Regions from separate parts of the Blautia faecicola genome, predicted to be linked through region 2. Evidence: riboswitches for the same ligand, from Rfam matches in the RefSeq annotation. Region 2 holds a riboswitch; the other holds the start of a gene.

Region 1 (4,293 bases), 630 kb from region 2:
GTTATAAGCAGAATGCATGCTAGGCAGGGCTGGCACAGCCAGTCCTGCTTGACATGCCTTAAAACTGCATTATAATACAAACAAGGACAGAACCCTGAAAAACAGGTTCTGTCCTCGATAACTAATGACATATCTTATATCAGTTTTTCTGTTTACACAAAACTTGAAACGCTCTCAAGCATAGCAGAAATCATCGGTTCTTTTTTACTCTATCTGTTTTTAGTGATGGAACAGACGGATACCGGTAAATGCCATTACCATGTTGTATTTATCACAGCATTCGATCACCAGATCATCGCGGACAGATCCGCCCGGCTGTGCAATGTAGGTAACACCGCTCTTGTGCGCGCGCTCAATGTTATCTGCAAACGGGAAGAATGCATCGGATCCCAGTGTAACATCTGTCAGCTGATCCAGCCATGCACGTTTTTCTTCTCTTGTAAATACTGCCGGTTTCTCGGTAAAGGATCTCTCCCAGTTACCGTCACCAATGACATCCATGTATTCCTCACCCATATATACATCAATCGCATTATCTCGTTCTGCACGGGTGATACCCTCCTTGAATGGAAGGTTCAGTACCTGCGGACTCTGACGCAGCCACCAGTTGTCTGCTTTCTGTCCTGCCAGACGGGTACAGTGTACACGGGACTGCTGTCCTGCACCTACACCGATTGCCTGTCCGCCTTTTACGAAACATACGGAGTTGGACTGAGTATATTTGAGGATGATCAGAGAAATCTTCATATCTCTCTTGGCTTCTTCTGTCAGTTCTTTGTTTTTGGTCACCAGATTGGAGATCAGCTCATCATCGATTGCCAGTTCCTGTCTGCCCTGTTCGAAGGTAACACCGAACACTTCTTTATGTTCCAGCGGAGCCGGTACATAATCCGGATCGATCTGGATCACGTTATAATTTCCTTTTTTCTTCTGTGCCAGAATCTCGAGTGCTTCCGGTGTATATCCCGGTGCGATCACGCCATCGGATACCTCTCTCTTGATCAGCATCGCGGTATCTTTGTCACACACATCTGACAGAGAAATAAAATCTCCGAAAGAAGACATACGGTCCGCGCCTCTTGCTCTCGCATAAGCACAGGCGATCGGAGAGAAGTTTTTCCAGTCCATATCGTCTACCCAGTAGATTTTTGCCAGTGTCTCGCTTAACGGAAGACCTACTGCTGCACCTGCCGGAGATACGTGTTTGAAAGAAGTTGCTGCCGGAAGTCCGGTTGCCTGTTTCAGGTTGGATACCAGCTGCCATCCGTTAAAAGCATCCAGGAAGTTGATATATCCAGGTTTTCCGGAAAGCACTTTGATTGGAAGCTCTGATCCGTCGTTCATGTAGATTCTGGAAGGTTTCTGATTTGGGTTACATCCATACTTTAACTGTAATTCTTTCATTTTGCTTCTCCCTCTCCTATTTGTTTTTATTTACGATTCTTGTCTCATAAGTACCATCTGCAATATTGATATAGCGTACAAACAGAGATACTTTATTTTCTTCATTCAGGCTTTCCCATAACAGGCTGGTAAATCCATCGATCTCATCCGGGATTGCCACGAGTTTCGGTTCGCCCTCAAAACTTGGCAGCGGATTGCCATCGCCCATATACGTATGAATAAAATGTCCTTCTCCTGCAAGTGCGGTTCCATAAGAGAATGTGTAACGGTTGCAGGAATCCGGATTGCCGTTGTTGCTTTTTAAGATGGACATTGCATAATCAAATACTCCGTTTTCGATGTGCATTACACCGGAGATCCGAGGGGTATAATTCGGCGCATCCGGTTCAAATTCTCTGGATGTCAGAGACTGCTCAAATGTCAGCTGTCTGTCCATTCCTTCATAAATGGTATCTGTCTGGTCTCCGTTGGTTACGATGGTTTTATTGCCCAGCACGCGTACCGGTGCATAGATAATAAGACTCGGATCCACCAGTTTGGAAGGATCAAAGGCCTGGGTGCGGATTCCCTGTCCTTCTTCTACAAAGACACGGTTTCTGCTGTTCTCACTTCTTCCCATGATGAAATAGGCTGCAACTGCTTTGGTTCCGTCTGCAGATCTGCCAATTACAATTCCTCTTCCTGGGTATAAATTTCCTTTCAGTTCCTGTTCCAATGATATCATCTTCATGAACAATTCTCCTTTTGTCTTATGATTTGATTTGCTGTGGTCCGGATCGGTATAGCGAATCCTGGTTGTCAGAATCACTATACCTGGCTTTTCTCGCCCTCTCCATACTACGCAGAAATTATGCTGAAAACGAAAAAAGCCTACAATCCGAGCTACACTGCCCAGACGGTCGGCTTCAAACCCTTATACTCCCCGTGGTAAACTCCACTTCCGTCAGTCATATAAGTTACTTCAAAAATAGCATTTATTTTTTCTTCTGTCAACCCTGTTTTCATAATTTCGACATCCAGCAATGCTGTTCCCATTCACACGCTTCACATTCCAATATGCTCAGCAAACAATCATCACTGTCGATATTCCCTGTCGTTTTCTTACCGATGAAGTACCAGTCGCACACTCATCTGCTCTCCCCGATATCTGGCGTAATGATTCCGGATCACCACAGCCGAGATCAGACAGCAGCCGACACTGATACCTGTCATCGCCACCCGACAGAAAACACTGACGGAAAACAGTACAAAGGTACAAACCGAACGGTAAAAATGCGGCTCGATCACGATCACCAGGGAAAAGATCAGATACAGGGCTGCCAGAGACAGTACCGGAAGCCAGAACGGTACCAGCCCCAGCAGTACCCCGAACGATACCGCAATGGCTTTTCCACCTTTCTGTGGCTGTAAAAACGGGCAGGCATGTCCGAAAACCGGAGCTGCCAGAATCAGCGCAAAGCTCCATCGTGCCGGATTCACCTCCCGCAACGCCAGATGCACCGGAAGATAACCTTTCAGCAGTTCCATGCACAGCACCAGAATCCCGATCGGTATGCCCGCACAGGTAAAAGCATTCGCCGTTCCCGGGTTTCCATCCGGACTTTCCGCTGTAATATCAATTCCTTTCAGTGCCTTTGGCAACAGATAGCTGTACAGGATACTGCCGGACAGATACCCGCCTATGATATAACACCACTCCTGCCATGTGATCATCTCTCGTTTTCCCCCTGTTTCTTTCTGTACTTTCGCTTTCAAATCGTTCTTCGATGGAAGTACCTCTTTTTCGTCCTCTTCATTGCTGCTGTTCTATATAACTATGTAACGTTTCCGTTTCTTCACAATTACGAGCCAAAATGCATCTGGAATACTATCTACCAAATAATTTCTAGTCTATCATTTCATTCGCTTTACCGATCAGCTCTTCCAAAAGTTTACAGATACGCTCTGCCGCCTCCGGTCTACTGTTCTTTTTCTGTGCTTCCTGCATCTCCACGCGCAGTTTTTCTCGCTCCAGAAGTTTTTCTCCCGCGCGCACCTGTCCGACAAACGAACGTTTTCCGATAGACATGCCATGTTTCTGGAAGAATTCCACATTTTTCGTCTCACATCCCGGAATCGGATTCGTATGTACCATCGGAATCCCCATCACAGCTGCTTCCGTGCTGCTGAGTCCCCCGGGTTTCGTGAAAATCACATCACAGGCTGCCATGTAAGCCGCCACCTGATCCGTATACCCGAGGACTCTCACATTCTTTCGATGAACCAGTTCCCGTTTTAAAAGTGTTTCCAGCTTTTTATTATTTCCACAGATGACCACCATGTTCTCATCTGCTTCCATCCTGCGGGCAAGTTCCAGCACAAAGATCTGGATCTTTCCAAATCCCATACTGCCGCCCATCACCAGATAACTTTTACTCTCCTGTGGAATATGACAGATTTTTCTTGCTTCCCTCTTATCCCATTCTTTCATAAAGTTCTGCCGTACCGGAATCCCCCACGGAAGAAGTTTTTCTCTCGGAACCCCCCGCTTTGCAAACTCATCAATCAGATCTTCATGCGGAATCACATAATAATCGCAGTCTGTCTCCTCCCAGAAAGGAATACAGGTATAATCCGTTCCGATCGCCACCACCGGGATCTTCAGCCAGCCTTTTTTCTTCATCGCTGTCAGAGTCTCCGCCGGATACAGATGTGGAGTTACAATGGCATCAAACCTGTTCTGCTCCAGATACCGTTGTAACGTTCCCTCCAGAAGACTGCAGGTATAATATACTGGTGACTTCCTCTTATCCGAAGAAACCCATCCACCCAGCCGGTAACCCAGACCGAATAACAACGGACAATGTTTCACGATCCCCACATAGGCTCCGCCCACTGCTTTCGATGTCC
Region 2 (4,293 bases):
TGTTGTTCAGCTTCAGCCAGTTCGTTGCCATGGCTCCGCTTCCGGTCATATAATACCAGTGATTTCCGATATAATGCCAACCGGTTACCATAACTCCTGCACCGTCCAGATAGTACCAGGTACCTCCGATGTTCTGCCAGCCAATTGCCATGGATCCGTTACCCGGTTTCAGATAATACCAGTGCGTATCCTGCTGCATCCAGCCTTCCGCCATGATACCGTTATCATTCAGATAATACCAGGCATTATTGACCTTTGTCCAGCCTTTCTGACGCTGTCCGTTGGTTACATCCAGATAGTACCAGGTGCTTCCGATCTTCTTCCAGCCCTGTGCACGGGTGCCGCTTCCCGGATTCAGGTAGTACCACGCACCGTCAATCTTCTGCCAGTTTTCCAGCATGACGCCGCTGTCCGGTTTCAGATAGTACCATTCATTCTTAATCTGCGTCCAGCCTTCTGCCATCTCGCCGCTTCCCGGATCCAGATAATACCAGAAACCGCCGATCACGTTCCATCCGGTTACCAGTTCACCGCTTCCCGGGTTCAGATAATACCAGCTGTCATTGATCTTTTTCCAGCCACGCTGCATATTTCCCACTTTCGGATCCAGATAGTACCAGTTGCCGGAAGTCTCCAACCAGCCAACTGCCATCCAGCCGTTCGCATCAAAGTAATACCAGCTGCCGCCGAAGTTTTTCCAGCCACCTTTCGCATAGCTGCCATCCGCCTCCCGGAACTTCCAGCGTTTGCCAAACTGTAACCATTCCGCCTTGTCCGACTCAGTATCCTCATCTTTTGTCTTATCCTCAATCCAGACACCATTCTCATCTACATAATATTTGTCGTTATCCACCCAGCCGTTTTTCTGTAATACACCGGACGGATTGAAATAATAGTATTTTCCTTCCAGTTTCACCCAGCCGACTACCATGGCTCCGCTCGGTCTCAGATAATATGTTTCCTCATTAATTTCTTTCCAGCCGGTCACCATCCAGCCGTCTTCACCAAAATAGTACCAGGTGCTGTAGAGGTATTTCCATGTGTTTTTCGGATAGCTTCCATCCGTATTCACATACTTCCATTTTTCTCCAGTCTGGACCCACCCTGTTTTGACTGCCCGTGTACTGATCTGCTGCTGACTGTTCTGCGCCGCATAACTTTGCAGAGGCATCAGCAATGCAAAAAAGAAAAGCAACAATGCAAGGTATGTTTGTGTTTTTCTGTTTCTTACCAACATGTTTTCCCTTCTACTCCTCCCTATACTCCTGTTCCATCTGCCGGATCTGCTTTGCAATCTCGCAGCTTGCTTTGTGAATACATTTTCGGTATCTGCAATCCACCTCGGTCAGTTCCAGACGGTCACCCTTCTGTTCAAATTCACAGGTCACCATCTGCGCCTGATTACAGGTTCTGCAAAATCCGGAAAAGATCTCCTCCCTGATCATCTGTTCCATCTTTCTCACCGGCTTTCTTCCTATTTTATTGGTTTTCTGTTCCCTTTTCTTTTTGCAGACTCATTCCATGATAATGAATTCTGCCTTTCCAGTATAACTTTCTCTCCCGTAAATATCAAGTAAAAATCTTTCTTACGCAGCAAATCAGCACATGCTCCACTGTAGCGCGAAGCTTCTCGTGAAATCCGCCAAAAGAATGGGATTTTTTCTTTGTAATTCTTGACTTTTTTGCTAATTTATGCTATTCTTTAAAAGAAGTCTGAAAAAGAAGATTCTGGCGACTGACGGATATGTGGAGGAACCACTGGAAACCAGAATCCATATTGGCCGACCGTCTGGGCAGCAATGTAGAACGAAATACATTTGCTGCGTTTTTTATTTTTCAGGATCATTCACCGAAGTACACACTGGGTGATTCCGGAAGCTTTCGAAAAGCACATGAGATACGTTCGCTGAATTTGTCCTGTTTCGCGGGGGACGACGTCCGGTCAGAAGAAAGGAGAAATCACTATGGGATACAAAACAGACATTGAAATCGCACAGGAATGCGAAATGAAACCGATCACCGAGATCGCAGCAAAAGCAGGTATTGATGACAAATATCTGGAACAGTACGGAAAGTACAAAGCAAAGATCGACTACAATCTGCTGAAAGAATCTGACAAAAAAGATGGTAAACTGATTCTGGTTACCGCTATCAACCCGACACCGGCCGGTGAAGGAAAGACTACAACAACTGTAGGCCTGGCAGACGGTATGCAGAGAATGGGTAAGAACGTTATGGTTGCTTTAAGAGAGCCATCCTTAGGACCGGTTTTCGGTGTAAAAGGTGGAGCAGCCGGCGGCGGATATGCACAGGTAGTTCCGATGGAAGATATCAACCTGCACTTTACCGGTGACTTCCATGCCATCGGTGCAGCCAACAACCTGCTGGCCGCTATGATCGATAACCATATCTTCCAGGGCAATGCTCTGAACATCGACCCGAGAAAGATCACATGGAAACGCTGTGTTGACATGAACGACCGTCAGCTGCGTAATGTAGTAGACGGACTTGGCGGAAAAACCAACGGTATGCCGAGAGAAGACGGCTACGATATCACAGTAGCATCTGAGATCATGGCAGTTCTGTGTCTGGCAAGCGATATCAACGACCTGAAGGAACGTCTGGGACGTATCATCATTGGATATACATACGGTAAAGTGGCAGAACAGAAGCCGGTAACCGCACACGACCTGCATGCAGAAGGTGCCATGACCGCTCTGTTGAAAGATGCCCTGAAACCAAACTTGGTACAGACACTGGAAGGTGTACCGGCTATCGTACACGGCGGACCATTCGCCAACATCGCACACGGATGTAACTCCGTAACCGCAACCAAGATGGCTCTGAAACTGGCTGACTATGCAATCACAGAAGCCGGATTCGGTGCAGACCTGGGCGCTGAGAAGTTCCTGGATATCAAGTGCCGTATGGCAGGACTGAAACCGGATGCAGTAGTTATCGTAGCAACTGTACGTGCCCTGAAATACAACGGCGGTGTTCCGAAAGCCGAGCTGAACGCAGAAAACCTGGAAGCTCTGGAAAAAGGTATGCCAAACCTGTTAAAACATGTAAGCAACATCAAGAATGTATACAAACTGCCATGCGTAGTTGCCATCAATGCATTCCCGACCGATACCAAAGCAGAGCTGGATCTGGTTGAAGAAAAATGTAAAGAGCTGGGCGTTAACGTTGCTCTGTCTGAAGTATGGGCAAAAGGTGGCGAAGGCGGCCTGAAACTGGCAGAAGAAGTGATCCGTCTGGTAGAAGAACCAAACGACTTCACATACTCCTACGAACTGGAAGGTTCCATCGAAGACAAACTGAACCAGATTGTACAGAAAGTATACGGTGGAAAACGTGTCGTTCTGACAGCCAACGCTCAGAAACAGGCAAAACAGTTAGAGGCACTTGGCTTCGGCAACTGCCCGATCTGTGTAGCCAAGACACAGTACAGCCTGACCGATGATCAGACAAAACTGGGCGCACCGACAGACTTTGAAGTAACTGTAAGAAACCTGAAAGTTTCCGCAGGTGCCGGCTTCATCGTAGCTCTGACCGGCGAGATCATGACCATGCCTGGACTGCCGAAAGTACCGGCTGCTGAGAAGATCGATGTAGACGAGACCGGAAAGATCACAGGTCTGTTCTAATCTTCGGAATATTCGAACTCTTTGAAATAATCTGAAAGCACAAAACTCCCGGGGATTCCCCAAACATCGGAATCCTCGGGAGTTTTTATTATCAATTTCCTAGAACGTGTCTGAAAAAGGCTTTTCCATGATTAATTGTTGCTAAAACTAAAACAGCCCTAAACAAAGAATGTGCCTTGGTGCATCCTCGCGGAGCGTTTTTTACTTTACAGGAAAGATTTCCCACAAAGCAAAAGGCTGCCGCCCCCGGAACTCTCACAAGTTCCGAAGGCGGCAGCCTTTTTATGTTTTACAAGCTTATCTTATGCTTCCTTTGTCTGCTGGCACAGAGGGTGACAGCAAAGTACCATACGGCCATTGCCCATATCTGTTGCATCCGGGCGTTTCTGACGACATTCATCGGTTGCGTACGGACAACGAGGAGCGAACTTACAGTATTCCACTGCATATTCTTTTCCTTCCATATCCGGCATGGCAATCTCTTTCTCCCATTTGTCTCCGACACGAGGTACGGAACTCATCAGAAGTTCGGTGTAAGGATGTGCCGGATTGTCCATGATCTGTTTTGCCGGTCCGTATTCGATCAGGCAGCCACGATACAGGGTTGCGATATAATCGGATACATAATATGCAGTCGACAGGT

Evidence for each region. A riboswitch is a leader RNA that binds a small molecule or an ion and turns the genes downstream of it on or off. The one in region 2 is predicted to bind ZMP and ZTP.
Region 1: another riboswitch for ZMP and ZTP. It lies ahead of ETP43_RS10785 (IMP cyclohydrolase); the one in region 2 lies ahead of ETP43_RS13690 (formate--tetrahydrofolate ligase).

Annotation. Positions count from the first base shown of each region.
Region 1 covers NZ_SDKC01000001.1:2,397,249-2,401,541, forward strand. Annotated here, with positions in the region: gene ETP43_RS10775 (IS256 family transposase) at 1-7, shown strand, start outside; gene ETP43_RS10780 (phosphoribosylaminoimidazolecarboxamide formyltransferase) at 220-1,404, opposite strand; gene ETP43_RS10785 (IMP cyclohydrolase) at 1,421-2,134, opposite strand; ZMP/ZTP riboswitch at 2,287-2,365, opposite strand; gene ETP43_RS10790 (glycerol-3-phosphate acyltransferase) at 2,506-3,159, opposite strand; gene ETP43_RS10795 (MGDG synthase family glycosyltransferase) at 3,290-4,293, opposite strand, start outside.
Region 2 covers NZ_SDKC01000001.1:3,028,983-3,033,275, forward strand. Annotated here, with positions in the region: gene ETP43_RS13680 (N-acetylmuramoyl-L-alanine amidase family protein) at 1-1,237, opposite strand, end outside; gene ETP43_RS13685 (hypothetical protein) at 1,248-1,463, opposite strand; ZMP/ZTP riboswitch at 1,722-1,802, shown strand; gene ETP43_RS13690 (formate--tetrahydrofolate ligase) at 1,965-3,650, shown strand; gene ETP43_RS13695 (ABC transporter ATP-binding protein) at 3,953-4,293, opposite strand, start outside.